4 regions of the Cytobacillus sp. FSL W7-1323 genome follow, and region 3 is predicted to be linked to each of the others. Evidence: riboswitches for the same ligand, from Rfam matches in the RefSeq annotation. Region 3 holds a riboswitch; each other region holds the start of a gene.

Region 1 (7,820 bases), 1.1 Mb from region 3:
TGTAATTGCATTTTTGTAAAAGCATCTAATGCACTAAACGGTTCATCTAAAAGTAATATTTCTGGTGAGGTAACGAGGGCTCTGGCAATGGCCACCCTTTGCGCCATCCCGCCAGATAAATCTTTCGGGTAATGGTTTTCAAACCCTTCTAGCCCAACGGCTTTAATATATTGCGCTATTTTACTTTGAACTTTTTTTTGTAGACCGAATCCGATATTGTCATAAACTTTTAACCAAGGCATCAATCTAGGTTCTTGGAAAATCATCCCGATTTTCTTATGAACATCATGGACAGTTTCGCCATCTATTACAACCTGGCCATCATATTGTTTATCCAAGCCGGATAATACACGTAAGAGCGTACTTTTACCGCAACCACTTGTTCCTAAGATTCCAATGACTTCACCTTTTTCTACCTTTAAGTCAATATTTTTGAATCCCGTTGTTCCATTTGAAAAAGTTCTAGACACTCGCTCAATTGATAACAATCTTGCCACCTCCTACTTCTTGACGATCGTATCTTGCCAATGCAATGTTTTTGTCTCTAACCCTTTTAAAATGGCATCTGTTATTTTTCCTAATATGGCAAATAAGACGATACTAGAAATAATTAATTCCGGTGCATAAGTGTTTTGGCCATAAACAAGCAAGTAGCCAATACCTGTAGAAGCTCCCATTAATTCAGCTGCAACAACAAACATCCAACCAAGTCCCAATCCGCTTCTCAGCCCTACTAAAAAAGATGGCAAAGCTGCTGGTAAGATAATCTTACAAATTAATTGCCATGAGCTAAAATGATAGATTTTCCCCACTTCAATTAGTTTACGGTCAATTCCTTGAATGCCTGAAACGATATTTAGATAAACTGGGAAGAAAACACCGACAGCGATTAAAACCACCTTGGAAGGTTCCCCAATTCCCATCCAAAGAATAAATAATGGCACCCATGCCAATGAAGGTATGGAACGAAAAGCTTGGATCAGGGGATCTAATAAACTTTCAACTGTTGAAAAGTAGCCAACAGCGGCGCCGATAATTAAAGCTGCAGCAGTGCCAAATAAGAAACCAAGCACAAGGCGATATAATGTAATGCTCGTATGTGTCCATAAACTTCCATCTGTCGTCATTGTCATAAGTGATTGCAAAATGATTGATGGAGCCGGGAGTAAATGAGGAGGGAACACACCGATCCGACTCAAGTACTCCCATGCAAGAATAAGTAAGATTGGCACGATACTTCCAAGTAATACCCTTTGAATACTAGGGTTAATTTTTCTATGCTTCTCCTTACCCTCATTTACTTTGGGGATCGCTATGACTTCCTTCATATTCATTCTCCTTTACCAACCCTATTGAATGACCTCTGTTGAGAAATCTGGGTTTATTAATTCATCAACCACTTTACCTACGTCATCACTCTTAATAATGCCTTCTTCTTTTAAAACCTCACCAGCAGCATTTAATGCTTCTATTTGCACTTCACCAGGTATTGGTTCATTAAAGTCATTTCTCTCTAATTCTTTTTTCGCTACCTCTAGGGTGATTTGTGCTTCTTCTGCCAGTATCTCTGCCGCTTCTTCAGGATTTTCTAATACCCATGTACGAGCTTTTTCATAAAGCTCAATTACTTTTTTCACTTGTTCAGGATACTTCTCAGCAAATTCGCTTCTCACATTTAATGTGCCATAAGTGTTAAAATCGATATTTCGATAAATAAATTCTGTGTCTGCTTCAAGTTCTAATTTAGCCATATGGGGATCTAAACCAGCCCAAGCGTCTACTTGCCCTGTTGTTAATGCCGTTCCACCGTCAGCATGTTGCAAGTTAACGATTTCAACATCCGCTGATGTTAATCCGGCTTCATTTAATGAGCGCAGTAAAAAGATATATGGATCTGTTCCAATCGTTGCTGCTACTTTCTTTCCCTTCAAGTCTTCAACTGATTTGATAGCTGATTCTTTCGGTGCAACTAATGCCGTCCATTCTGGTTTTGAGTATATATAGACTGATTCAATTGGAGCACCATTTGCTTTTGCAATTAATGCCGCTGCACCTGCAGTTGAGCCAAAATCAACACTGCTACTATTAAGAAACTCAAGTGCCTTATTACTTCCTTGACTGAGGACAAACTCAACATCAATATCATCTTCGGCAAACGCTTCTTCTGCCCAGCCGAATTTCTTTAAAACTACACTTGTTGGAGAATAATAGGCATAGTCTAAAACAATTTTTTCTGGTTTTCCTTCGTCATTACTATCATCAGTGCTTGCCTCACTATCTCCGCAAGCACTAATGAATCCAATTGATAAAACGACAATTAAAAATACGAACCATTTTTTCATCGATGACTCTCCTCAATCTCGGTTTTAAATTTCACAAGCAAAGGTTACAATAGAACCTCTTAATCTCTGTGCCTCTTTATATGTGCAGCGATTTTGTACCACTTCAAGTCCGGCTTCTTTTGCTATTTCAACTGCTTTTGGTGAAATGACACCTTCTTGTAGCCAGAAAACTTTCGGTTGGATTTCTACTGCCTCTTTCGCCACTTCTATCGCAGCTTCAGGGCTTCTAAATACTTGCACAATATCAATGGTAAAAGGAATGGATTTTAAATTTGGATATGCCTGTTCACCTAATACTTCTGTTTCTCTTGGATTAACTGGCACGATTTGATAACCTAATCTTTGCATTTTTCTTGCTAAACGGTAACTTGGTCTAGCAGGATTTCCACTTAATCCAACAACAGCTATCCTTTTTGCTCTTTGCAGTTCTTTGCCATCCACATCTTCTTTTAATGAGGATGATTGTAATGCCCATCGAATAACACCTTCATCATTTACTGCTGTTTCTCCTTTTTGTTCTCCCTTCGAAGAAATACCAGTCGCTTCATAGAAGGCTTGATCTAAGTCATTGGTTAAATCTCTAACCGATTCAATCCCAACTGATAAACGTATGAGTTCCTCACTTACACCGCTTTTAATTAAATCTTCTGCACTTAACTGTTGATGTGTGGTTGAAGCCGGATGAATAATGAGTGACTTCGCATCACCTACATTGGCTACATGAGACCACAATGCAATTGTATCTATCACTTTTTTACCCGCATCTCGGCCACCTTTAATACCGAAGTTCACAATGGAACCGAAGCCAGTGTTTAAATATTTCTTCGCGAGTTCATGCGCTGGATGCTCTGCTAAACCTGGATATGCGACCCAATCGACAGCTGGATGAGCGTTTAAGAAATGGGCTATCTTCGCTGCATTTTCCGTATGTTTCTCTATACGTAAATGGAGTGTTTCCAATCCTTGGAGTAAAAGAAATGCACTATGTGGGCTTAAAGATGACCCAAAATCGCGCAGCAACTGAACACGAAGTTTTGTACTAAAAGCGAGTGTACCAAACTCATTCGCATAAACAATACCGTTATAACTTGGATCTGGCTGAGTAAAACCAGGAAACTTATCATGATTCCAATTAAATCGTCCGCCATCAACTACAAGTCCGCCAATTGTTGTTCCATGACCACCAATCCATTTTGTTGCCGAATGAATGACAATATCTGCTCCCCATTGGATTGGTTTGCAAAGATAAGGTGAAGCGAAAGTATTATCAATAATAAGGGGAATATCATTATCATGAGCAATATTTGCAACTGCCTCTACATCTAGGACATGAAGACTTGGGTTCCCAATAATCTCTCCATATAAAGCCTTAGTTTTTGGCGTAATCGCTTTACGGTAATTCTCAGGGTCAGATCCATCAACAAAATGAACTTTAATCCCATATTTCGGAAGTGTTATGGCAAAAAGATTATATGTTCCACCATAAAGGTTCGACGCTGCAACAATCTCATCACCCGCTTGGGCAATATTCATAATTGAAAGAGCTATAGCTGCCATTCCAGATGAAGTCGCTACTGCCGCTACCCCATCTTCTAATAAAGCAATACGTTTTTCTAATACATCTACCGTTGGATTACCGATTCGTGAATAGATATTTCCCGTCTCATCTAATGAAAATAGGCTTTGCGCATGGTCTGTATTATGAAAAACATATGAACTTGTTTGATAAATAGGAACTGCACGAGATCCCGTTGTCGGGTCTGGTGATTGACCTCCATGTAATAAAATCGTCTCATCATCATAAGTGTTAAATTGATTCGTCATTATATACTCTCCTCTACTTTTTAGTCGGATGATTAAAATAAATAACCCCCTCTTCATAAGAAGAGGGGGTTGCCTCATCTTATCTTCCAGACATTTACTGCCTGCAGGATTTAGCACCTTTTCAAGCAATTGCTTGAAGGTTGCCGGACTTCATAGGGCCTGATCCCTCCGTCACTCTCGATAAGAAATATTTTATTTTTTAAAGCGTTAATACTTTAATTACAAATAGAATTATATCCAAAAAATGATTTGTCGTCAATATGAAATCTGAATATATTTTATATTCCAATAAAATATTAGCTCTATCACATAAAAAGCCCTTCTACCTAGAAGAGGCAGAAGGGCTTTGAATTAACGAGCTCACCTTCTCCTTATCTTTGGATAATATCCTCTGAAATTAGCACCATACAAAAGATTGCTGGTTGCCGAGGCTTCTCTGGGTCAGTCCCTCCGCCTCTCTGGATAAGAAGTTCATATTTATTTGTTTAACATCATATACCCTTTTATAGGGAATCGTCAATAACATTTTGAAAATTTATTTATTTTCATCCTGGATAAGCGTCAAAAAATGATACAGTATCTTAGCTGTTAACCCCCATATCACATGACCTTTATAAGTATAAAAAATTTCTTGCATCCTCCGCGTTTGCCATTTATATTTTTCCCCATTAGGAATGAGATGATAGGGAAAGCTACTATTAGGCTCTGGCTTCATCTCAATATAATGAATAGATGGTCCCTCTTTCAAAAAATAAGCAAGTGGTACTGTGAAAATTTGATCCACTTCCTCTGGATTTAGCTTAAGATCACTGATGCTCTCTATTGTGCCTACAAACGGATAAATCACTGTATCATAAGGTGTCACTACATAATCAAGTTCTGAAAAAACAGAGACTTCTCCAATTGGGATACCTAACTCTTCACTGGTCTCCCTTTTTGCCGTCTCTATTAAATCCACATCGTCTTGATCCATTTTCCCCCCAGGAAAGCAAATTTCCCCTGGCTGTCTTCTCATAGATAAAGACCGTACTTCAAACAAAATATGTATTTCTCCATCTTTTTCTATTAGGGGAAGAAGAACAGCGAATTTAACCAATCTGGAGCTACCCAATATATCTGATTGACGATGCTGTATCTCTGATCTTATTTCTTCCAAATCCATGTTAATTACCTCCAAACCACACGACTTAAATCTTTATTTCACTTTCTGCAATCTATCAATCATCCCCATTGTGCAGACATTTAAATCTAAGCCTATTAGCTTCTTATCCTCTGCACTAAGTTCAACATCGTGCGCTGTTAATAAATAATGTTTTACTTGTTCCAACAATTCCGATTGTATGGCTTCTTGCATTTTTATTATGTCATTTCCTTGGAGAAAAACGTCATCTGCAACTGAAGTAAATATAGGTAACCAATAACGAATTTGAGTAAAAACATCCTTTGGTTCAGGGCCCTCACCATAATGCCCAAAAAAGATATGTTGTGGTTGAAGTGATTCGATTTTTTCAACAGAAGATAACATCGCCTCTGGATTAAATTGATTAGGAGAAGTCGATGGCAGAACTAATGGATAACCTTTTCTTGCTATGTTAGGATAAAATACGCCAATTGTATCGCCAGTAAAGAAGCCATTACTTTTCGAATCATGGATTGAAAAGTGGTGCTTTGCATGGCCAGGGGTATCATAGAAAGTTAACAAACGCCCACCGATATCCAATGATTGTCCCTCTTCCATCGCGACTAATCTCTTCTCATCAATTGGCACAATCGGATTAAATAGTTGATCAAAATCATCGCCATATACCATTCTAGCACCAGCAATTAATTTACTAGGGTCAGCTAAATGCCGTTTACCTCTTGGATGAACATATACTTTTGCTTCTGGACATTGTTCTAAGAACAAACCAGTTCCCCCAGCATGGTCTAAATGTACATGAGTGACAATAATATGCTTGATGTCTTCAAGGTTAATGTTCAATTCCTGCATTCCTTCTATAAGATGGGGAATCGAAGGACTAGCACTTGTTTCAATCACTGTTAATTCTTCAGCACCTAATATATACGCCCCCGTACGCTCAGGTGTTTGTAAATCCATTAAATCAATCAGTTTAATATCATTACCTAAATCTTGAATTTTGTGCAAAGGAAACCCCTCCATATTACTCTTTATGAAAATTATGACATAAGTAGATGTAGAGAGCTACTTAAAAGAATTACAGATAAAAGTGCTCAAATCTACATAGGGCTAAGTCAGTTGAGCAAAAAAAAACACAGCATCAATCGCTGTGATATAACTAAAAAGCTCGATTGCTTTGTTCTCATCATTTTTCAAAACCCTGCCTCCGAAACGCTCGTAAGTAAGCTATTACACTTCAGAACTTAGTTGCGAACCTTTCAAAACAGGCTCTCATTAAGCCAACTTTTCCTTCTGTTCTTGTTCTTTAAAAAAGCCTTTCATCGCATGGAATACATCAGCCTTCTGCTTTAAAATATAATAACGGAACAAATCATTTTTTATATTTTTGTATGCTGACATTAAAGTGGAATGGCGGTTATATTGATTCACTTCCCCGTAGCCAAACATACTTGATACTTTCATTAACTCTTCAACAAGTTTTACACATCTTGCATTATCTGAAGTTAAATTATCCCCATCTGAGAAATGGAATGGATATATATTATATCTGACTGGGTTATACTTTTGATCAATTAACTCCAATGCTTTACGATAAGCAGACGAACAGATTGTGCCGCCACTTTCTCCTTTAGAAAAGAAATCTTCTTCTGATACTACCTTTGCTTCTGTATGATGCGCAATAAATTCAATTTCTACCGTTTCATATTTCGTTCGTAAAAACCGAGTCATCCAAAAGAAGAAACTTCTCGCCATATATTTCTCCCAGATACCCATCGAACCACTTGTATCCATCATTGCTAGCACAACTGCTTTCGATTCAGGCTTCACGACTTCATTCCAAGTCTTGAACTTTAAGTCTTCTTGATAAATGGGGTGAAAAGCTGATTTCCCGTGCATCGCATTTCGCTTAAAAGCTGACATCATTGTTCTCTTTTTATCTATATTCCCCATAAGACCAGTTTTGCGAATATCATTAAATTCAATATTCTCAACGACAATTTGATCTTGTTCCTTTTTCTTTAAGTTCGGTAGCTCCAATTGTTTAAATAACGCTTCCTCAATTTCCATTAAAGAGACTTCTGCTTCAAAGTAATCCTCACCCGCTTGATCCCCTGCACCTTGCCCTTTACCTTGCCCTTTCTGACCTGACCCATCTCTCGCTACTACATCACCAACTTGACTATCGCCATCACCTTGACCGACATGCTTATTCTTATCATAATTGTAGCGAATTTTATATTCATCTAAGGAACGAATCGGTATTTTAACGACATCACGACCATTGGACATGACAATGTTTTCTTCTGTAATCAGGTCAGGTAAATTGTTTCTGATGGCATCCTGTACTTTTTCTTGATGGCGTTGTTGATCATCATGCCCTTTACGATGGAGGGACCAATCTTCCTGTGACACGACAAACTGATGGTTTTGATTTTTTTCGGTCATTCTCATTTGCCCTCCTTTTTTGTTTATAAAAAACTTTAAGGATTTTACGGAATTCATTCACATATCTC
Region 2 (7,820 bases), 1.2 Mb from region 3:
CGTTTATAAACTGTGGGAATCAAGCTGGGAAGATGGAGCAGTGATAGAAGATACAGAACAAGGGGTATTAATCGACCGTAAGAAAATCCATGAAATTCACCATAAAGGAGAATATTTTGATGTCGAAGGACCGCATTTAACAGAACCGTCACAACAAAGAACACCTGTTTTATATCAAGCAGGGACTTCTCCTAAAGGACGTGCTTTTGCAGCAAAACATGCAGAATGTGTATTTGTAGGTGGGCCAACACCTGAAAGAGTAAGAAATTATACAGAGGATATTCGAAAACAAGCGGAAGAATATGGCAGGAATCCGGAAGATATTAAAATATTCACTTTCCTAACAGTCATCGTAGGTAAGACAACTGAAGAAGCGGAAGAGAAATTTGCTGAATACAACCAATTATGGAGTGCAGATGCAGCGAAAGCACAGTTTGGGGGCGCAAGCGGTTATAATGTTGCGGAATTTACAAAGGATGAGTTAGATAACCCATTTGAATTTAAAGCTACAGAGCATGGGCATTATAAAGCTGCTTCATTAACGAAAGATGCGAAGAAAAAACTATCGATTAAAGAAGCGATTTCAAAACTAGAAGGATTAGATAGAGACAATATAATTGTCGGCAATCCATCAGAAGTAGCAGACCAAATTCAATATCAGTTTGAAGCCTCTGGTGTCGATGGTTTTAATTTAAATCATTTAGTAACGCCAGCAGATTTGGAAGATTTTATTGAGCTTGTTATTCCGATTCTACAAGAACGTGGTTTATATAAAAAGGAATACAAAAAGGGTACGTTAAGAGAAAAGCTTTTTACTCATGGCTCGCCCCTTTTACCGAGTGGTCATCCAGGAAGTAAATATCGTAAAGGTGAAAAGATAAATAATTAAAATAAGAGGTGAAGGGTATGAGAAAAGTTTGGTTATTATTTTTTGTACTGACTGGTTGCACTGTTTTAAGTGCATGTGGGACATCAGGTTCATCCGGCGAAGAAAAGAAAGAGATGGTCTTAGGGGCGACAGTTCCTTATAGTGATATGCTTGAGCAAGGTGTAGCACCACTACTTGAGGAAAAAGGGTACAAAGTAGAAGTAAAGGAATTTAATGATTATGTTCAACCGAATATTGCTTTAGATAGTGGAGATTTGGATGGTAATTTATTTCAACATAAAGTGTACTTAGAGAATTTTAACACTGAAAAAGGGATGGATCTAGTAGATATTATTTCTGTTCCTACAGCTCCAATTGGTATTTATTCAGAAAAATTCAACTCCCTTGAAGAAGTGAAAGATGGCAGCACGATGGCCATTGCTAATGATCCTACAAACTTAGCGAGAGGATTAACAGTTGCGCGTGATGCTGGTTTAATAGAATTGAAAGATGATATAAACCCAGTCAATGCAACAGTAAATGATGTATTATCTAACCCGAAAAATTTGAAATTCCATGAAGTAGATGCAGCCCAACTGCCAAGGTCTCTTGAATCAGTTGATCTTGCTGCTGTTAATGGTAACTTTGCGGTTGCTGCAGGATTAGATTTAACAACAGCAATTTATCGGGATCAAATTCCTGAGGAAATCCAAAATAGGATTGTTGTTCGTAAAGAAGATAAGGACGCCCAAATGGCAAAGGATATCATTGAAGCCATAGAGTCGGAGGAATTTGCAAAAGTAATTGAAGAAAACTTTAAAGGTTTTCATAAGCCAGAATGGATGGGCGAATGAGTAAATCATCTTAATTTTTAAAAAAAAATTGACAAATATTGATAAATATTATAGAGTAAATGATATAAAATTTAATATGATTTTTCTTATCCAGAGAGGTGGAGGGACTGGCCCTTTGAAGCCTCGGCAACAGGCAATTTATTGCACTGTGCCAATTCCAGCAAGCTGTTGCTTGAAAGATAAGGAGAGATAAAGAACGGAACTTTAACCTCTTCTTGTCAGAAGAGGTTTTTTATTTTGCATGATTTAATCACCAAGGGATGATCTCCTCTATACAAATGCTGTTTTTAAACTGATTAAACCTATTTGTTAAGTTGGAATTAAAGTTGCTGATTGGACCTCCAAAGGCAGTAGTGCAGCTAGATTTACATCAACGGGAAAAATCGGCAATGGTAGTCAACCATTGTCCACCAAAATGTTGCAATATAAAGGAGGACGAAAAAATGAAAAGAGTAGAATCAACAGTTATACCAGGTGCAGATTCTTTTTATTATGAAGGTGGGGACATTGGTATTCTCCTCATTCATGGCTTTGTTGGAACACCGCAGAGCATTGAGGACTTGGGTGCGGAACTTGCAAATAGGGGTTTTACTGTTCATGCCCCAAGGCTCACGGGACATGGAACAAAAAGCAGAGATTTAGAGTTATATGGTTATGATGATTGGTTCAATGATGTTGTTACAGCTTATAAGCAATTAAAGGAGAAGTGCAAACAAGTCTATTGTTTAGGTCAATCTATGGGCGGTGCATTAGCGCTGTTGTTAGCTAAGAAATATGGAGAGCTGGATGGTCTGATCCTAATTAATACTGCACTGACATTACCAGATTACGAGTATTTAAGATATTACGATGAGAAACACTATATTGACGAAGGTAGCCCAGATATCAAAAATCCGACTATACATGAAATTACTTACGATAATATTCCGGTAAAAGCAGTTCACTCTTTACAAAAGGTAATGAGTGACGCAGGAAAAAGTTTATCTCAAATTCATTGCCCAATATTATGCTTTAAGTCTATCCATGATCATGTTGTACCTCCAGAGAATACAGATCGTATTTTTATCGAAATTCAAACAGATCATAAATGGCTTCGAGTCCTTTACAACTCATACCATGTAGCATCCATGGATTATGATCAGACCAAAATTATTCAGGATACAACAGAATTTCTAGATACGATGAATGAAGAAAAAAAGAACACCGAGTGGGGGGGAAAAGAGGTTGGCTAAGTTTTTACAAAAAGCGATAGCAAAGAGAAAACAAACCTTAATCAACCTTATGCTTACTATAGATGAAATAAAGTTCAAGCGACATGAATTAGAACAGTTAACACTTACAGAAATAGAGGAGCTTGTAAAAAGACTAAAATAAGTCCCATAAAGGAGAATTTTATGGAAAAACACATTGATCAAGATAAAATTCATACCATTCTCACAACATTAAAGGAACTCGAATATGGTTGTGTCACCATTACTGTACACGAAGGGGATATTACCCAAATTGACATTACCGAGAAGAAACGATTTGCTCTGAAAAAGAAACAACAAAATAAAAAATGATGGAATGGAGCAAATGAAAAGGAGTGAGTTACATGCAGTCAACAATTAGTAATCAAGCACCCAATGTAGCTAAAAACCTATCAGGCTGCATGTACTTGAATCTACCTGACTTTCACTTTATTAGATGGTGTTGTCAATCTTTTAATATTAATAAAGGAATCTTCCATACGGTTGAACAATCGCTTTATGACAAAGGGTTGCATTCAATAATTGTTAGGAGACTGTTCGTCATCGCGTTTTTGGATTTTGCCTCGAATCAAATTGAAAATCGAAACAATAAAACGAGAATCAAATTTGGAAAAGGTGGTTTAAGTAAAGCACTTGATGAGTTTTTTATAAAATATGATCACTAAAGGAGAATTAAAAATGACCGCGAAAAGAATGTACCTCAATGCTTTTGATATGAACTGCGCTGGGCATCAATCACCAGGACTATGGACACATAAGGATGATCAATCTTCCACTTATAAAGACATATCATATTGGACACATTTGGCTCAAGTACTTGAAAAGGGACGTTTTGATGCCATTTTCCTGGCAGATGTGCTTGGTACATATGATGTTTATCAAAATTCTAGAGAAGCAGCGGTTAAACAAGGGGTACAAGTGCCAGTTAATGATCCTGCTTTCGTTGTTCCTATAATGGCGCAAGTAACAAAACATTTAGGGTTTGGTCTAACGGTTTCAACTAGTTTTGAACATCCATATGTATTTGCAAGGAGGATGTCCACTCTCGATCATTTAACAAAAGGAAGAATAGGTTGGAATATTGTCACATCTTATTTAAATAGTGCCGCACTAAATATAGGACTAGATCAACAAATCAGCCATGATGAACGTTATGAGATAGCTGATGAATATTTAGATGTCACATATAAACTGTGGGAACAAAGCTGGGAAGACGACGCAGTGGTTTTAGACAAGGAAAAAGGGCTCTATACAGATCCAAGTAAAGTTCACGATATTAACCATGAAGGGAAATATTTTAAGGTGCCAGGTGCACATCTATGTGAACCTTCTCCGCAAAGGACACCGGTTATTTTTCAAGCGGGTGCATCTACAAGAGGGAGAAAGTTTGCTGCTAAACATGCAGAGTTGGTCTTTATAAGTGTGCCCACAAAAGAAGCCGGTAAAGTAATAGTCGATAAAATTAGGGAAGCAGTAAGAGCGGAGGGGAGAGACCCCAGTGAAGTAAAGATTCTCTCTCTCGTCACGCCTATTATCGGTGAAACAGAGGAAGATGCTAGAGTTAAGTATGAGGACTATCAAAACCATGCTAGTTATGAAGGATCATTAGCGTTATTTGGGGGGTGGAGTGGTATCGACTTCTCAGAGTATAAAGCAAATCAACCAATCGAGTACGTTAAAAATGACGCCATTCAGTCAATCGTTGAAACATTTACGAATATAGATTCTACAAAGAGTTGGACGGTCGATGACATTGCCAAATTTGTTGGTGTTGGCGGGATGGGTCAAGTGGCTGTTGGTACAGCACACTCTGTTGCTGATCAATTAGAAGGATGGAAAGAAGAGACAGGAGTTGACGGGTTTAACGTTGCATATGCCGTCACTCCAGGTACATTCGAAGAGTTCGTTGAGCATGTCATTCCAATCCTACAAGATAGGGGGCTCGTAAGAAGAGAGTATGAAGAAGGTACTTTAAGAAAGAATTTATTTGGGTATGACCATTTGCCAGAGCATCATTATGGTAAAAAATTTAGTAAGTTGACAGTTACAAAATAGGAGGCATCTGAAGATGACAAATGTTGTAATCATATCGGGAAGCACATCAAACAATTCCCGTTTAAACGGATTAGAGCAAGAAGCGATTGCTTTTTTAAACAAAAAGGGCGTGCCATATGAGCAAATTACAGTAAGGGAGCTACCTGCTGAAGATTTAATTCATGCAAAATTTGATAGCCCAGCAATTATCGCAGCGAATGAAAAAGTAGAAAAATCAGATGCTGTAATTATATTAACACCAGTATTTAAAGCCTCTTATACAGGTGTACTAAAAGCTTATTTGGATTTATTACCTCAAAAAGGCTTCGTTGATAAATCTGTATTACCGCTTGTGATAGGGGGCTCATTCGGACATTTACTTATGATTGATTATGCATTGAAACCAGTTATATCCAGTTTAGGAGCAGAAACAGTCCTTCAGGGTGTATATGTTTTAGATAAAGAGATTGAAAGAACAGAAGAACATTGTTTTATTGTCGAAAATCATGTAAAGGAAAGATTAGATAAAGAATTAAATCGTCTGCATTCTTTATTGTCTATAAAGGAGTTACAACTAAAATAACTGAAAATATATTTTTTGCCGAACAACTCCTGTTTGTTCGGCTCCTTTAATTGTTTGAAAAAACTTTGAGATACAATATTTTTATAAAATTTAGAGTTGTATAATAAATAAGAGAAGATAAATTTTAGCTATTGTTTTGCCACTACTTTTATAGATTGAGGCATAGATTATATTATTATTGAATTTTTTAAAATGGAGGTTGATGATGTGACAATAATGAAATTAAGTGACGGTACAAGTATTTATTTTGAAGATGTAGGTAATGGTGAACCAGTCATTTTTATTCATGGTGTATGGATGAGTGGTCGATTCTTTGAAAAGCAGATAGAATACTTTAAGACTGATTATCGTGTGTTAATACCAGATTTACGAGGACATGGTCAATCAGAAAAAATCCATCATGGCCATACCATTGCACAGTATGCCGAAGATATTAGACAATTTATCACAAATTTAAAACTAGAGAATGTGACCCTTGTTGGCTGGTCGATGGGGGCATTTGTCATATGGGAGTACTTAAAGTTATTTGGTGATAAACATATTAAATCGACAGTAATCGTAGATGAACTTGCCTCCGATTTTAAATGGCCTGATTTCTCAATAGGCGCCTTTGATATGGAGACTTTAACTAGTTTTATGAGAGAAGTGCAAAGAGACCAAAAAGCCTTTTTAAAAGGCTTCATTCCACTAATGTTTAAAAAAGAATTAAGTCTAAGCGAGCTAGATTGGATGCTTGAAGAAACGACAAGATTACCTGCTTCCGTTGCAAGTGCCATTCTGTTTGATCAATCAGTCGTTGATTATCGTAGCTCTCTACCCGATTACGACATTCCCACACTTCTATGCTTTGGTAAGGAAGAAAAGTTGATACCAGTAGCGGCAGGCAAGCATCTTTTAAATGCTTTACCGAATGCAAAGCTGCATATATTTGAGGAAAGTTGTCATTGCCCTTTTCTAGAGGAAACTGATGTTTTTAACAAAATCGTAGATAACTATATTAAAGGTTTATAAAGAAGGTAACTAGCTTTTCTTCATAGGGAAGGCTAGTTTTTCCTATGTAATTTTTTAAGGTGAATGGCTTTGTTTTATATTTGAAAGGGTTTTCATGATTTAGTGGCGAATATTGTTATGAATATTTTTTAAAAAAGAAAAGGAGCTAGAGTATGGAACAAATTCAATTAGATATCAACGATTATATTGCTACAATAAAATTAAATCGTCCTGATGCGTTAAACGCATTTAATTATGAAACGTTAATTGAGTTACAACAGCAAGTAGAAAATGTTCGAGCAAACCCAGAGGTGAGAGTAGTTATTTTAACTGGGACGGGCAATCGTGCATTTAGTGTTGGTGCAGACCTAAAAGAAAGAAGAAATCTTACCGATGAGGAAGTAAGGCGAAACCTATATAAAATGGGGGACGTTTTTAATATGATTGCAGAGTTGCCTCAGCCGACGATTGCAGCTATTAATGGTTTTGCGTTTGGTGGCGGTTTAGAGCTTGCTCTATGTTGTGATTTTAGATTTGCGGCGGATGTTGCTAAGGTAGGCTTAACTGAAACAGGTCTAGCTATTATTCCTGGAGCAGGAGGGACGCAGAGGCTTCCTCGCTTAATTGGTGAAACAAAAGCAATGGAATTAATACTAACAGCGAAGAGGTTATCAGCCATAGAAGCACAGCAATACGGTATCGTAAATGAGGTATGTAATGAAGATATATTGTTAGATACAGTCATACAATTTGCGAGTAAAATGCTTAATAATGGCCCAATCGCACTTAAACAAGCAAAGTTTGCTGTTAAACAAGGAATGAATACTGACTTACATACAGGATTACATATTGAAAGAAAAGCTTATGAAGTGTTACTACCAACAAAAGACAGAGTGGAAGCATTACAAGCCTTCGCAGAGAAAAGAAAGCCGAATTTCCAAGGAAACTAACTGTTTAAAAAACCCTTTAACCACTATTTGTTCATTAGTTGTTAAAGGTTTTTTTGTGGAGATAATAACAGCTGTAAAAAAACTAAATATATTTACTTCAGTACCAGAAGGAGAACCTAGCATACACCATATAAAACAATACCTTCATTTTGTTGTAAAGCGCGCAAAAGGAATTTTGTCGCATCACTCACGGAAATGAGAGCTGGGCAAAATCATGCGTAACGCTTTAGACCCGGAATAGGAAAATAAATCTAAGAAAATAGGAAGAAGTATATGGGAAAGTCACAAATA
Region 3 (7,820 bases):
TTCTGCAATATGTTCACGGTAGTTATGACCTACACAAATAATTTTTCCGGGTTTTGTTACAGGTGCTTCGATTTTTACATCTTCAAATGCATGTACAAGTGGATGTTTGAACGATTCACGATTATTTAATGCATAATCAACCATTTCCTTTGCGATGGAAAGGCTTTCATTTCCCCCTTGTAGGAAACCTTCCATTTGTGCTGGAATGTACGCTTCAGCAATTAATTCAGAACGTAGTTTACCTTCTGCTTCAAGGAAAGCTTGGTAAGCAAAGTTTAAGTCTACTACTTCATTTCCTTCTGTAACTGCTCCGATACGTGTGTTGTTATTGTGAGTGAAAGTAACTAATTTCATATTCAAACTCCTTTATGAAAAGTTTTTTTTGTCTAGGAATTGCGTGATCAAAGAGTAAAACGCTTTGTGTGGAAGTGTTAGGCATAAAACCTTTATTAATGAGCGTTTATTAGACTCTTTCTTCATTGGTTGTTTAATATTCCATTAATAGTGAACGATGTTATCTATTAATGATAAATTTATAGTATCCTAATTTTCAGATAAACTCAAGAGAATTTGTTGTGGTTTTTTAAACTTTTTGAAAAATAACTCCTTTCAAAAGGATGCAAAACATGGCTGAAATCAGAAAATATAGTGTTTTTCTGATATACTAAAAAAAATATAAAATAGGGGTTTTTACATGAAAAATCAAAAACAAGCTACGATCCAATCGATCCAAGTTGGTATGAGAATTATTGACCTATTAGTTGCTAGCGGAGAACCATTGAGGTTATCTGATATACAGGAAAAAACAGGAATTACAAAAAGTAATCTTTATAAATACTTGAACACTTTTACGGAATTAGACATTCTATACAAGGACAAACATAATGGACAATATCAACTTGGAAGTAAATTAATTGAATATGGGGTGGCAGCTATAGGGCAGGAAGATGTGATTTCACGTGTTCTACCCTATTTGAAGGATTTAAGTCATCAACTAGACAATACGTGCCTATTAACTACGTGGACATATAATGGTCCAATTATCTCGAAAATATGGAACCCGGGACATGCCTATAATATTGGTGCACAGCTCGGTTCACTTTTACCACCGCTTTCATCGACTGGGAAAATATTCGAGAGCTTCCTTGATTCAGCAACAACTAAAGATTGGATTAAGGTTATGGGGAAAGAAGGAAAAGGGAATGCGGTAGAAGAAATCAACCGCGTAAGGCAGGAACGGATTGCCTTTGCTAAGGAGCCTTTGATTCCTACTGTATCTTCTGTGTCTATACCAATCTTTAATTACAATCAAGAATTATTAAGTGCGATAACAGTAGTTGGTTTCTCAGAGTCGATTCCAAAAGACCCCTCTGCAGATAAAAGTCAATCTATTATAAAAGTAGGAAAAGAAATCTCTGCACAATTTGGCTATCGAGCGAGGGGCTGAATGATTGAATCCTACTCTATATGAGGCGGTTGCATCGAAGGGAAAGTTATTTGCCATAGCTAAAAGAGATTTAGTTATGGTCCATGTAAAAGAGCAAAACGAAGCTAAAAAGAAGCAAATCGAAGTATGAGCCATGTAAAAGAGAGAAACGAAGCTAACAAAGAATCAAATTGAAGTATGAGCCATGTAAAAGAGAGGAACAAGGCTAACAAAGAATCAAATTGAAGTATGAGCCGGGTAAAAGGGCAAAACAAAGCTTACATAAATAGCTGGATATGCATCTAGTAGTGGAAGGGTGATTTCACCTTTCATTCAAATGCGTAAGAAAAATTAGAAATTATTGTATCCCCCTTATATCCCAGCTACTTGGTTTAATTTAGACTAAAACTACACACCACCCGACTCCTTAATTGAAAATAGTTTCATGTGATTTTATTGAATATTTAAAAGAGAAGGTCTATAATTTTATATAAATAGTAAAGGTGGTGCTCTAATAGTGAACAGCAAGGATATGTCCAATCATGTATTTTTTGATATATTAGCAGAGAAAATTAAAAGAGATAGTCATGAAGAGTACAATCAATTTGTTAATTATGTAAACGTATTAGCTGAGGATAAAGGGTGGAAGGAATTACAAGAAGAGGTTGTTCATTTACAAGCTTTTCTTTCATATTTAGATGATAAGTTAGCTATCATCGATGATTATGAAGATATTATGAATATGAAAGCAACTTTGCTTGATATGATTGTTAACGATTTAAATGATACGTCTGTTTATCTTTTAGTGGAGGCTCTTATGTATAATAAAGAGCTGAATTATTTGCAATCCTTTGTATCTCCAGTTGAATATTGGGTGTCAGTAATAAAGGCAAAAGAAAGACTTTGTGCTGCATAAAAGATTTATTATAAAAAGCTGTTGACAGCGCCGGATGATAAGGTTATTCTGATTAATAATTAATGACTCTTAAAATTTAAAAAATTCAATTTATCAAGAGAGGTGGAGGGACTGGCCCTTTGAAGCCTCAGCAACCGACCAAAACTAGGTAACGGTGCTAATTCCAAGATAGATAAGTTGAGGATATGGCGATATATCGTGAGCCCCTCTTCTTTAGCAAGAGGGGCTTTATCTATGCCGATTAGACGACTAAAGGCGGCTTTCGATGGAAGAGTACAATCTCTTTTTATTGAAAGTGGTCTTTTTTCTGCTCTTGAAAAAAGGTGTTGGACATAAAAAATTGATGTTTCAAATTCAATTTATGAAAAAACAACCATTGTGCTGGCATATTCAAAAGCTCATCACTGATAGATGGTTCCGAGTCGAGTTTGTTTATTATAAGTGAAATGTGAGAGGAGAATGAAAAATGAATCATCACCAGTTTGATACAATAGCGCTTCATGGGGGGCAAGTGCCAGATCCTGTTACAAAGTCGAGAGCCGTACCAATATACATGACTTCATCCTATGTGTTTGAAGATACCGATCATGCAGCAAGCTTATTTCAGATGCAAGAGCCTGGCTTTATTTATTCAAGGAATGCAAATCCAACCAATGCAGTGTTTGAGGAGAGAATGGCACAGTTAGAAGGTGGCGTAGCCTCATTTGCTGTTTCATCTGGGCAAGCAGCGATTTCCATTGCCCTTTTAACACTTGCAAGAGCAGGCGATGAGATAGTTTCTACACAGGCTCTTTATGGTGGTACCTACCATTTATTTGCAGAAACGTTTAGTAAATTCGGTATCAATGTTCATTTTGTTGATGGGACGGACTTTACATCTTTAGAAGGAAAAATTAATAAAAGGACAAAGGCGATTTTCACAGAGACAATTGGCAACCCGAATATGGAGGTAGCCCATTTAGAAAAGTTAAGTGAGATAGCGAAACGTCACGGCCTACCATTAGTAGTAGATAATACATTTACTACGCCATTTTTACTAAAACCACTTGCATTTGGCGCGGATATAGTCGTTCATTCAGCAACTAAATTTATTGGTGGACATGGTACGGCAATCGGTGGGGTGATTGTAGATGGAGGAAGATTCGAATGGAGTAACGAAAGATTTCCTTCCTTTAATGAGAAAAAGCCTGCTATTGGTAATCGCAGCTATGTTGAAATTTCTAGGGAAAAAGCTTTTATTCTTAAAGCAAGATTTGAACTTGGCCATGACTTAGGGGCAACGCTGTCTGCCTTCAATAGCTGGTTATTTATTCAAGGTCTGGAGTCATTAAGTGTCAGAGTAGAAAAGCAAGTCGCTAATGCACAAGTTTTGGCTAAACGGTTAGGAGAGTTACCTCATATTTCTTGGGTGAACTACCCTGGGTTAGAAAGCCATCCACAATATCATCTCGGGAAAAAGTATTTTCCGAGTGGGGCAGGTGCAATCTTTACATTTGGCATCAAAGGGGGAATCAGTACAGCTAAAAGGTTTATCAACTCACTAAAGCTGGTATCACATTTAGCAAATGTTGGTGACGCGAAAACGCTCATTATTCATCCAGCGAGTACAACACATGCTCGTCTTTCACCTGGACAACAAGCGGAGGCGGGTGTGAGTCCCGAAATGATCCGCCTTTCTGTTGGCTTAGAGGATCCTGTAGATGTGATGGCTGATATCACGCAAGCGTTAAAACAATGTACGTAGGTTTATTACGATTTGCATTATAAAGGGTGAAAAGTGTGAAGTTAAACTGCTTATCAAAGAACCATTCTTTATTCCTTTACCATATACTTTGTTGATCGCATGTCTCAGGCGATTCACCTCATACAGTATGAATGACAATATTTTTCTCAAACAGAGCCATCAACACTGATATCTTACCATTACGACGCGCCTGTTTCCTTTCATGAAAAGGGGGATAGAGCCATCGCGTAATTCCCTGTATGAACTAGTTGCCTTTGATTATCTAATGGATGAAACCTTTTTATCTTTCCTTCGTATGTATTAAAAAGACGAACGGAAAGAGGAGGAATGGGGTATGGATAGACCAGTACTTAAATTGCCTCGTACTAAATGGGAATGGGGATGCGACATACTTGGTCTTATTGTATTCATTGGGTCGATTGTATTCTTAGTTGTTTCTTGGTCAGCTATACCTGAACAAGTACCGGGTCATTACAATGCTTCAGGGGAAGTTGATCGGTGGGGTTCTAAATATGAATTATTTATCTTACCAATTATCGGCGTGTTTCTATGGTTCATGATGGGGATATTTGAACGGTTTCCTCATATTCATAATTACCCTGCACGCATCAATGAATCAAATGCAGCCGCATTTTACTTAACGAGTAGAAAAATGCTAAATGTCATAAAGAATATTTGCCTCGCATTATTCGGCTTTATACTTATACAATCCATTAGAGTAGCATTAGGATGGGCGGACTCTTTAAGCATTTGGTTTCTGCCAGTGTTTTTACTTGCCACGATAGTTCCAATTATATTTACTTTGATTAAGTTTAGTCGAATTCAATAGTTGCCAACTTATCCTTTTTGGATAGGTTGGCTTTTTTATGTTATTTGACCAATAAGCACTGAAATAAATTGATAAAAAAATATTCCCCTATTAGGTAAGGTCACAGGCGAAATGGACTTACTGTTTGTAATATATATAAAAGGATAAGAAGGTGAAAATAGTGAACAGGTTTAATAAAAAAGGTTTTTGTTTGCCTGGAGGTTATCGGTATTGTGGCCCGGGTTGTAGCGGTCCAGGCAAGCCCATCAATTATGTGGATTCTTGTTGTCAGAAACATGATGCCTGCATTGATCGATATGGCCATTGTTATCAATGTGATCAAATGTTAATTGATTGTGTCAATCGAAAGAAGTATGCATCCAGGCATGAAGGAGCGACAGCTAGAGTAATTGATGCAGCTATGCGTTTTCGTATGCTTTGGGGATAATTTAGAAAGCTGGAGGTAAGGGAACGACTATCCCTGTCCTCTAGCTTTTTTGATATAAAGGGAATATTTAGTAGGAGAATAGCAAAACTTAGTCACAAGAATGGTTATTTTATAAAAGTAGGTGACAGAATGGTCAATCGAAGTAAAATGACATCTACAGAAATTGGTGCACTGTGGATTACTTATCAGAAGAAAACAATGATATTAAGGGTTTTAGAACATTTTATAGAAGTGTCCGAGGATAAAAAAGCGAAAAAGCTTATGCAAGGTTTATGGTCTGAGTTAGAGCCAAATGTCCACCGTATTGAACAGATATTTAATGATGAGGGTGCTGTTATACCTCAAGGCTTCACTAATGCCGATGTGAACTTGAAAGCTCCTAAAATTTTTGGAGAGGGATTTGATATTCTTTTGTGTATGGTGTTAAAGGAAATTAGCATGGGACTATACACCCTTCATATAGCAACGTCCTACCGAAATGATATTATTGATTTATATCGTGAGATGACAAATGTAACGCAGAAATATTATCAAAAGTTCTTAAATTATGCGGTTGACGAGGGGTATTACCCATTACCTAATTTGATTAATGTCCCTACAACGGTCGACTTCGTCTCAGATATAAATTATACAAAAGGTTATCGCCTGTTTGGTGACAAAAGAGATATTAATACGATTGAGTTTAGTTATTTAAACCAGTCTATTCAAACGAATACAGTTGGCATGATGCTTATGACAGGATTTGCTCAAACGGCAGTTCATACAGAAGTGAAGGACTATTTTATTAAAGGGAAAGAGCTCAGCAAGGATATTTTGGAGGGAACATATGACATCCTAATTAAGGATGATATTAGGGTGCCGACAATTCATGGGTTATCGCTTACTAAGTCTAACATTCCACCATTTTCTGATAAATTAATGATGTATCTAACCTTTTTGTTAAGTAATTTCGGTCTCGGTAGTCAAGGATTTGGTGCAGGCTTTAGCTTAAGAGATGACATCAACATCAAATTAGGTTTATTTGTAAAAGATATCATGTTGTTTATTAGAGAAAATATAAGAATTATGATCGATAATGGATGGTTAGAGGAGCCCCCAAGAATGAGTGTAAATAATTTGAGAGAATAAAAATTGATTGGAAAGTTTGTTTCGTAATGAAGCACTTTCCTTTTTTTTTTGAAATAAAGATTGCGATTATTCATATATTAGATTAACATCAAATTAGATGATTATCTAATTATATGAGGAGGGGACGAGAATGATCTCCATATTAAAAGAAGAGAAAGACTATGCGCGCTTATTCTTTGCGGGTGTTCTCAATGGAATAGGTGATCGATTTAGTCAAGTTGCGTTGTTAGCACTGTTATTGCAAGTAACAGGATCTGGCCTTGCTGTTGGTCTTGCTTTAGCGATAAGAGTCATTCCGTTTCTGTTATTTGGCCCACTAGGAGGATTGATGGCAGACCGTTTTTCACGGAGGAAAATATTAGTCTGCACAGATTTAGGACGTATCCTGTTTGCTTTGTCGTTTGTGTTTGTAAATGATGTTTCATCTGTCTGGATCGTTTATTTGTCGAGTTTTTTCTTAGCAGCAGGTGAAGCCATTTATGCACCAACAAGAAAATCTGCCATTCCGTTGATGGTGAAGGAAAAAAATATGATAAAAGTTAATAGCCTTGAACAAGTAATGGTAGGAGTTGTTCTTATTGGAGGGTCGTTTTCAGGTGGAGTGGTCACTTCTTTATTCGGTGCTAATTTTACCTTTTTCGTAAATGGTGCTTCCTTTTTAATTGCTGCTGTTTTGTTAGCTAAATTGCGCGTTCTTGATAGAGAAAGAACTGAGGAATCAATGTCCAAAAATAAGAAGAAAGGTTCATTCTTCATCGTTAAAGATGTTATTTTTCATTCGAGTTTATTATTAATCATTTTTCTATCAGAACTGTTAATTCCTCTATTTAATGGCATTGATAATGTGTTATTAAGTGTGTATGCAGTTCAAGAATTTCATTTAGGAGATGTTGGTGTCGGCATATTCTATGGTTCATTAGGAATTGGTTTAATGCTAAGCTTTCCTGTAGCAGAGAAATTGCAAAATCATCTAATGAGAATCGCCTTAATTGCACTGATGTTCGAAGGATTTTGTATTATCTTATTAAGCCAGTCACAACAAGTTTGGATGGCCATTGTTTTTTTAATAACGGCCGCGTTTTTCTCTGGATTATGTAACACCTGCTTTGATACGATGCTAATGAGAGAGACACCTAAAGATAAGAGTGGACTTATATTTGGTCTATTTACAACGATTTCTAATACAATGATAGGTATCTCTATGTTTTTAGCTGGGCTTGCCACTGTATGGATGCCTAATCGCTTGCTTGGATTATTAGGTGGGACTGGGTTTGTTATTTCTAGTATTTTCTTATTTTCTTTGTATTATATTTTAAAATACAAGAAACAGAAATAAAGCCCTAGCAAAGC
Region 4 (7,820 bases), 120 kb from region 3:
CTGGTTTTGACGTAGTATCATCTCTGATTTGGTAAACGAAAAGGTACAAATACCCAACCAACAGTAATGTGAATAAATAAGAGAGGATGCACCCACTATGAAAAAGCTGTTCCTAAATATGATAAGTATTATTTCTTTCGCCCCTTTTATTACACAAGTCACGCAAGCAGATGTGACGAATAATCTGCGGAAGTTAAAGGATTATAGTTGGTTTAATGCTTATTTGCAGAATGAGATTTATCGCAACTTAATCATCCATAATGTCCGGGTACGGAATGTGATTGGTGAATTTAACGAAAAGAGATTTAACCATGGTTCTTATCAGAAGAAGATGGATAAGAAACTAAACACTGTACTATTAAACGAGGAAATCCGAACGAATGTATAATCGTTCGGATTTCTGTTTGTTTATTCGCCTTTTTTTACAAGTAATTTTTCCCGCGAGAGTTTGGCAGCTTGCACCATGACTGTTAGGGCTGCGACGGTTTCGTCCATGCCTCTTGTTTTGAGGCCGCAGTCAGGGTTAATCCAGAAAAGTTGTGGGTCTAGTACTTGTAAGGCACGGTCGATGTTTTTCGTTAGTTCGTCGAGTTGTGGCACCCGAGGGCTGTGAATGTCATATACACCTAAGCCGATACCTTGTTCGTAGGTGCTTTCTTCAAATGAGTGAATGAGTTCGCCGTGGCTTCTTGATGTTTCAATGGAGATGACATCAGCGTCGAGTGCTTGAATGCTTGAGATAATGTCTTCGAAATCGGAGTAGCACATATGCGTATGAATTTGTGTTTCATTTCTGACAGAAGTGGTGGCTAGTCTAAAAGCATAAACAGCAGCGTTCAGATAATCTTCCCACTTCTCTTGTTTGAGTGGTAATCCTTCACGAATGGCTGGTTCGTCTACTTGAATCATCCGGATACCATTTGCTTCTAGTGCTTCTACTTCTTCTCGAAGGGCAAGGGCAATTTGGTTTGCGACTTCGTAACGAGGGATATCGTCGCGGACAAATGACCAGTTTAAAATCGTAATCGGACCAGTGAGCATACCTTTTACCGGGTGATCTGTTAAGGACTGGGCATAGACTGTTTCTGCAACTGTCATTGGCTGTTCAAATGAGACATCTCCATAAATGAGTGGTGGTTTGACACAACGAGAGCCATAAGACTGCACCCAACCGAATTTTGTGAATTGGAATCCGGCTAATTTTTCACCGAAGTATTCGACCATATCTGTGCGCTCGAATTCGCCATGAACAAACACATCAAGGCCTAGCTCTTCTTGAATATCAATCCACTTTTTAATTTCCGTTTTGATATATGTTTGATAGTCAGTAGCAGTTAACTCTCCTTTACGCCATTTTAAACGATTTCTTCTCACTTCCTGTGTTTGTGGGAAGCTTCCAATCGTTGTTGTAGGTAGGAGTGGTAGTTGGAAGGCTATTTTTTGTGTTGCTTGACGAACAGAATAAGGTGCTTCGCGCTCTGCTAGTGATGATGGTAAGTTTTGAATGGCTGTTTGTACTTGTTGATTGTTTCTAATAGAAGATTGATTTAGCACCTCGATAGCAGTTCGTCTCTCGTTTATCTCATCTTGGATTTGCTCTTTTCCTTCTCTTATTCCTTTCGTTAGCACTACGATTTCTTGTAATTTTTCATCAGCAAAGGCGAGTGCGGTCTTTAATGTATGATCTAGTGTTTCTTCAATTTTGACTGTAACGGGTACATGCAATAAGCTGGATGAAGGCTGGATGATTAAGCGATCTTTCGGAACAATTGCTGTAATTTTTTCTAGAAGAGAGAGCTTATTATCAAGTTTGGCGCCCCAGATATTACGGCCATCGATGAGACCTGCAGCTAATACTTTATCACTTGGGAAGCCGAATTTTTGTAAAGAAGCGAGGTTTTGACCTGCATCATGGACAAAATCAAGGCCGATCGCTTGCACAGGTAATGAGGTAACAGCTTCAAAATGAGTGATGCTTTCAAAATACGTTTGTAAAATGATATTTATCTGTGGTGCTGCCTGGTGTAATGTTTGGTAAACTGCTTGATAGAGTGAGATGTCTTCTTCTGTGAGGGTAGTTGCTAAAATAGGTTCATCGATTTGTACCCACAAGGCACCTTCTTGCTGTAATTCTTTTAAAATTTGTGCATAAAGAGGAACGAATTGATTGACGATTGATTTGAATTCACTTTCTTTATAGCCCTTTGATAATTTCACAAACGTAATCGGGCCCAAGATAACCGGTTTCCCGTCGATTTCAAGCTTCTCTTTTCCTTCTTTATAAAAGGCAAGTGGCCGGTTTTCAGCAAGTGTTGGCGTGAGGTTGTTGAGTTCTGGCACGATGTAGTGATAGTTTGTGTTAAACCATTTGGTCATTTCAGCTGCCACGGCATCTTTGTTCCCTCTGGCAATATCAAAATACGTTTCGATATCAACCTTCCCACCTCTGTATGTAAAACGCTCAGGAACAAGTCCAAACATCACAGCTGTATCAAGGACATGATCATACAGTGTGAAATCGCCAACCGGGATGAGATCAACGCCAAGTTGTTTTTGTTTCTCGAGAGAGGATAAACGAATGACTTCCATTTGTTGCAGAAAAGTCTCTTTATTCAACTTACCACTCCAAAATTGTTCTAGAGCTTTCTTCCACTCCCGCTTCTCGCCAATTCTTGGATAACCTACATTTGAGCTTTTTACTTCAGTCAATTTAAACACTCCTTTAGATTGTATTTTCTCAACAAAAAATCTCTCTATTTATTATTAAATGAGAGATTCATACGCAATATTAACTAGAGTTGAGACCATTTGATTTGCTCAACACGTATTCATCACTCCTCTCTATGCATCCGTAGAGTCTAAGTGCAAACAACAGACAGGTCTCCTGACTTCGGATTATCGCTCGTTATCCCTTCCCATTTCTATTATGAAATAGTGGTCAATGATAAGTCGCTCTCCTTCACAGTGGCGGGACCGTGCCGGCATTCCACCGGGCTTCCCTTTTAAGCAATCATGCATCTGTTGCCTTTGTTATTAAGTTTTGAAAATACAAAAGACCTCTCTAATTAAAAATAGAGAGGTCTTTATCCTCTCTTATTTGCCAAAGCTATTACACTTTGCAGGAATTAGCACCTTTTTAACAAATAATTGTTAAAGGTTGCTGGGTTTCATCGGGCCAGTCCCTCCACCTCTCTGAATAAGAGAATTACATATTTATAATATTTTGAATTTTACAGATAGATTAGCATAATAAATGGAAGCTGTCAAAATAAATTCTTCATGAGTGATATATATCATCAGATTCAAGCCACTTGCGAAATTTATGTAGATGGTAATAATGCTTGCCATTAAGAATGACTTTTGGTGCGTGAGGATGCTTCTGTAATAGATCCTTCATGTCAGCTTCACTTAAATAAAAGTAAAGATGAAGGTGGCTTTGCTCCACAAGTAAATGATTCATATTACCTTCATTTTTACTACTAAATTGCTTCAACCCATTGCCTATGAAATAGCCAAGTAATGCTAAACCGGCGGCAATCCAAATAAAATTCAACTCGAATTCCAATTTGTACTCCCCCTTAAATACATATATATCTACTTTAACATCTCCTAACGAATAGTAATAATATATTTTTTAGTGCCGAATCGGATCAATGCCCCCATAATTAAACCAATCTACCCTGTCTATCGCACCATCTTTCATAGATTGTATACTTGTCCGAGAACAAAATTGGCCAAGCTGTATATATTGATATTACTTAGTGTTTTTCTCGGGTTTGTGATGGAAAAGGCTATAGTTAGCACAAAGGAGACTATTAATTTTGCTGAAGGAGAGAAGTGAAGTGTTATGAATCTATCTGTTATTATTCCCATTCAGAATGAAGAATCTACGTTGTCAGCCGTTTTAGAAGAGTTAGTGAAGATTGAGCCATATGAAATCATCGCTGTTTTGAATGGTTCAACAGATGGATCGGAGAAAATAGCGGAAGCATTTGAATGTAGAAAGCTTGTTTATAAAGAACCTCTAGGGGTGGATATTGGACGAGCAATTGGTGCAAGGGAGGCAAAAGGAGATACGCTTCTTTTTATTGATGGTGATATTGTCGTTAGAGCACAGGAGCTACAAGCACTGCTTGATGGCATTCAGGATGGGGCTGATATTGCCCTAAATGATTTAAGCTGGACAATGAAGCGCCCCATTAGACCACATCCGACAGCAGTATCAAAGTTCTCTCTTAATCATTTTTTAGGTAAAGGTGAGTTATCCGTTAATTCCTTAGTCGCTGTTCCTCATGTGATGAAAAAATCAGCGCTTGATACAATTGGTTGGGAGAATTTAGCTTGTCCGCCATTAGCTCATAGTATAGCTGTGATGAAAGAATTAAAGATGAGTGCACCAGTAGCCATTGATGTGATTGCTACAAATAAGATTCGACCGAAACATCAACAGAAGATTACGGGCTCCTCTTTTTCATTTTCAACAAGTTTAATAATTGGTGACCATTTACGTGCAGTGGCCCAACTGATTGAAGAGAGAGGATATCGCGGTGGTTTAAACGATGGCAGGCGAAATCGGCAATCTTTTAAGGAATATGTACAAGCCTTTTCGGTAAAGGAAGAGAAACGAGCGAAGTATAGTGCGATTATTCCTGTAGGGAAGGAGCCGGATACGATTGCTGAAGTGATTGCTGAGGTAAAGAAGGCAGGCATTGATGAAATCATTGTTGTGTTAAATGGAGCAGATGAACGAACAAAGGAAAAGGTAGAAAAGTCAGGTGTGAAAGTGATTGCGTTTGACCAGGCACTCGGACATAACATTCCAAGAGCGATTGGTGCGCTTCACAGTACAGGAGATATCTGTTTGTTCTTAGATAGTGATTTTGTTATCAAAGCAGAAGATTTAACCCCTTTTATACATGCTGTAGAAGAAGGGGCAGATATTGCTTTAAATGATTTAGAAATATTGCTCGACCGTGCCCATCCGTTGCATTCTGTGAGTGCTGCTAAGTACCTTCTGAATATGGCACTGAAAAGAGAGGACCTCACCGTTAATTCTCTCACTGCTATTCCACATGCAATGAGCAGGAAAGTGATTGACGAGATTGGTATCCTCACATTAATGTCTCCACCGTTATTTCAAGCAAAGGCAATTCTAAAAGGATTTAAAGTCGAATCCATTCATTATGTCGATGTCGTCAAGCCAAATAAAATTAGAAAACAGCATCACAGGCAAGCCGATGGTCGGGTCGAATCAACTGACCGGATTCTAGGTGACCACATTGAAGCATTTTCATATTTACTATCGTTCAATCAGAGATGCGGTTATACAGATGGCAATCGAAAATGGGACATGCTCCAAGGTCAAATAGATAGAGTTGCTGTTATTGGTCTCGGCTATGTTGGTCTCCCACTGGCTCTCCACTTAGCAAAAAAGGGCTGTCATGTAACGGGCATCGATCAAGATACTCATAAGATTGAGTTATTACAGCAAGGGAGCAGTTATATTCCTGATGTAAAAGATGAAGAGCTGCAAGCGGTTCTAAATTTCATTCCAAAACATACGGATGCAGCTATAGCTTTGCTTAAAGCCGCTGAGTATATCATCGTCACAGTTCCAACCCCAATTGACGAACATCATGAACCGGATTTAAGAGCGATGATTGCCGTTACTAACTATCTTTGCCAATATTTACAGACGGGACAAACGATTATTTATGAAAGCTCTACTTATCCGGGAACAGTAGAAGAGGTGATTGAGCCTATATTCACACGCCATCACTTTAAAGCTGGTGAAGACTACTACTTATGTTATTCACCCGAGAGAATTGATCCTGCAAATAAGCAATATACGTTAGCCTCTATCCCAAAAGTAATTAGTGGTCAAACAGAGAGCTCTCTTGCGAAAATTGATCAGTTTTATGCAAAGTATTTTGCTGAAGTTGTGCCAGTAAGCTCGCCGAAAGTTGCAGAGTTAGCTAAGTTATTTGAAAATACACAGCGATTAGTCAATATTTCACTAGTGAATGAGTTGGACGAGCTATGTGAACGATTAGACATTGATTTTTATGAAGCCCTGCAGGCAGCTGCGACAAAGCCATTTGGATTTACTCCTTATTGGCCTGGTCCGGGAATAGGTGGACATTGTATCCCTGTTGATCCGATATATTTACAATGGAAGCTCAATCAATACGGCTTAAGCAGTCAGCTCGTAGCAGCAGCAAGAGAAATTAATGATACGATGCCTCAAAAAATCGTCAAAAAAGTAGAAGCTGAATTAGCAGGGGAGACCGGGGCAATCCTTGTTGTTGGCCTAGCGTATAAAAGGGATGTGAACGATGTCCGTGAATCCCCAGCTTTAACAATTTTTAACGAACTCTTGCAAAAAGGTTATCAGGTAGACTATCACGATCCTTATGTACCAACAGTTGTTCTTGAAAATAAAAGCTATCAATCTGTTCCGTTAACAAACGAGACATTATCAAAGTATCAATTAACCCTGCTTCTTACGGACCATAGTAATTTGGATTATAAACTTTTATCGAAAGTAGAAAATATCATTGATACGAGGCATGTATTAAAAACAGGGAAATGAACAAGCGATACTATATTCCTTGTAAGGGGGTGATGCCACTTAAAGATGTAAGGAGACGATGCTTTTTGGATGGTTCGTGTTTATCTTTGATTGTTCCTATTAGTCGGGATGCGAGTAATCAGTATGTGAGTAAGTTAATCCAGACCTATCAATCTATCACAAATGTTGAGCTAATCTTTGTTGCCCATAAATTATTAAATGTTGATCCGTTTCGTCTCGTAGTAAATGATGCTTGGCAACATGTCTACGAAGCACATGTCATCGGGGCAAAAAAGGCAACAAGATCATGTATGTTATTTTTAGATCTCAACCAACATATTACGGTACCAACGCTCCAGCAATTTTTACAACCTCTGATGGACAATAGCGCGGACGCTGTTCTCAATAATATGGACTATGAATTTCAAAAAAAACACCGCCACATTCCTTCTACTATTTTCCCGCAAATAACCAATGCTTTTATCCATCGTTCGGATTTAAAAATAGACCAAATCGTGTTCGTCCCTTATGGACTCTCTAGAAAAGCAGTAGATACTATTGGTATCGATACGCTTAGCAATCCTGTTGAAGCACATGTGAAATTAGTTCAACAAGGCTATGTATTGTCACATCAGCTTCCTATTCGTAATATCTTTCAGCTGCAAAATCAAGTGTGGGATAGGAAAGATGACAGGAGAAGAATAGACGATTATTTACAAGCTTACACACAAAGGTTCCCGCCTAATAGCCGATCAAAGTTTTCTGATGGTGAAAGAAGATTAGATGTACTAGATTCTGTTATCCAGGGCCATCAGCCAACTATTAGAAAAAATGACCATGCCAACAATCCCTTATCCCAGTTATCAGTTATCATCCCAGCTCAAAATGAACAAGCACGAATTAAGGCAGTAATTGAGGAGTGTATGCGATTAGGTCCGTTAGAAATCATCGTTGTAGTGAATGGGTCAAATGATCAGACAGCGGTTCATGCATATGATGCAGGGGCAACGGTTATTCAGTTTGCTGAAAAACTAGGTTTAGATACTGGTAGAGCGATAGGTGCCCACTTTGCCACCGGAGAGATTTTGTTATTTGTTGATGGCGATTTTGTCATCGCGATGGAAGACTTACAGCCATTTGTACAGGCTGTAGAGAGGGGCGTTGATGTTGCAGTAAATGACCTCAATGCTAGCTTAAAACAGCACTGGCCACTTCACTTAGTTACTGCCTGTAAATACGCAATAAATGT

The links. Region 3 has a riboswitch for S-adenosylmethionine ahead of MKX67_RS01925 (O-acetylhomoserine aminocarboxypropyltransferase/cysteine synthase family protein). Riboswitches for the same ligand answer to the same signal wherever they lie in the genome.
Region 1: linked by a shared signal. The riboswitch ahead of MKX67_RS07370 (PLP-dependent aspartate aminotransferase family protein) and the one ahead of MKX67_RS01925 (O-acetylhomoserine aminocarboxypropyltransferase/cysteine synthase family protein) in region 3 are both predicted to bind S-adenosylmethionine.
Region 2: linked by a shared signal. The riboswitch ahead of MKX67_RS07825 (alpha/beta fold hydrolase) and the one ahead of MKX67_RS01925 (O-acetylhomoserine aminocarboxypropyltransferase/cysteine synthase family protein) in region 3 are both predicted to bind S-adenosylmethionine.
Region 4: linked by a shared signal. The riboswitch ahead of metE (5-methyltetrahydropteroyltriglutamate--homocysteine S-methyltransferase) and the one ahead of MKX67_RS01925 (O-acetylhomoserine aminocarboxypropyltransferase/cysteine synthase family protein) in region 3 are both predicted to bind S-adenosylmethionine.

The regions. Positions count from the first base shown of each region.
Region 1 is NZ_CP151998.1:1,410,791-1,418,610, reverse strand. It holds gene MKX67_RS07385 (ABC transporter ATP-binding protein) at 1-488, opposite strand, end outside; gene MKX67_RS07380 (ABC transporter permease) at 501-1,328, opposite strand; gene MKX67_RS07375 (aliphatic sulfonate ABC transporter substrate-binding protein) at 1,350-2,342, opposite strand; gene MKX67_RS07370 (PLP-dependent aspartate aminotransferase family protein) at 2,367-4,166, opposite strand; SAM riboswitch class I at 4,243-4,353, opposite strand; SAM riboswitch class I at 4,535-4,635, opposite strand; gene MKX67_RS07365 (CoA pyrophosphatase) at 4,702-5,328, opposite strand; gene MKX67_RS07360 (MBL fold metallo-hydrolase) at 5,362-6,312, opposite strand; gene yhbH (sporulation protein YhbH) at 6,580-7,752, opposite strand.
Region 2 is NZ_CP151998.1:1,508,623-1,516,442, forward strand. It holds gene MKX67_RS07815 (LLM class flavin-dependent oxidoreductase) at 1-889, shown strand, start outside; gene MKX67_RS07820 (MetQ/NlpA family ABC transporter substrate-binding protein) at 907-1,722, shown strand; SAM riboswitch class I at 1,806-1,908, shown strand; gene MKX67_RS07825 (alpha/beta fold hydrolase) at 2,166-2,954, shown strand; gene MKX67_RS07830 (hypothetical protein) at 2,947-3,096, shown strand; gene MKX67_RS07835 (YezD family protein) at 3,117-3,284, shown strand; gene MKX67_RS07840 (hypothetical protein) at 3,317-3,637, shown strand; gene MKX67_RS07845 (LLM class flavin-dependent oxidoreductase) at 3,651-5,027, shown strand; gene ssuE (NADPH-dependent FMN reductase) at 5,041-5,589, shown strand; gene MKX67_RS07855 (alpha/beta hydrolase) at 5,797-6,600, shown strand; gene MKX67_RS07860 (enoyl-CoA hydratase-related protein) at 6,753-7,529, shown strand.
Region 3 is NZ_CP151998.1:355,277-363,096, forward strand. It holds gene MKX67_RS01905 (fumarylacetoacetate hydrolase family protein) at 1-354, opposite strand, end outside; gene MKX67_RS01910 (IclR family transcriptional regulator) at 695-1,447, shown strand; gene MKX67_RS01915 (hypothetical protein) at 1,452-1,577, shown strand; gene MKX67_RS01920 (hypothetical protein) at 1,944-2,342, shown strand; SAM riboswitch class I at 2,430-2,521, shown strand; gene MKX67_RS01925 (O-acetylhomoserine aminocarboxypropyltransferase/cysteine synthase family protein) at 2,809-4,086, shown strand; gene MKX67_RS01930 (DUF1648 domain-containing protein) at 4,421-4,915, shown strand; gene MKX67_RS01935 (Parvovirus coat protein VP1-like protein) at 5,076-5,342, shown strand; gene MKX67_RS01940 (DUF3231 family protein) at 5,472-6,470, shown strand; gene MKX67_RS01945 (MFS transporter) at 6,601-7,806, shown strand.
Region 4 is NZ_CP151998.1:239,000-246,819, forward strand. It holds gene MKX67_RS01275 (hypothetical protein) at 98-388, shown strand; gene metE (5-methyltetrahydropteroyltriglutamate--homocysteine S-methyltransferase) at 409-2,709, opposite strand; cobalamin riboswitch at 2,857-3,037, opposite strand; SAM riboswitch class I at 3,091-3,203, opposite strand; gene MKX67_RS01285 (DNA-binding protein) at 3,278-3,565, opposite strand; partial or broken gene MKX67_RS01290 (glycosyltransferase family 2 protein) at 3,848-4,888, shown strand; gene MKX67_RS01295 (nucleotide sugar dehydrogenase) at 5,351-6,592, shown strand; gene MKX67_RS01300 (glycosyltransferase) at 6,658-7,820, shown strand, end outside.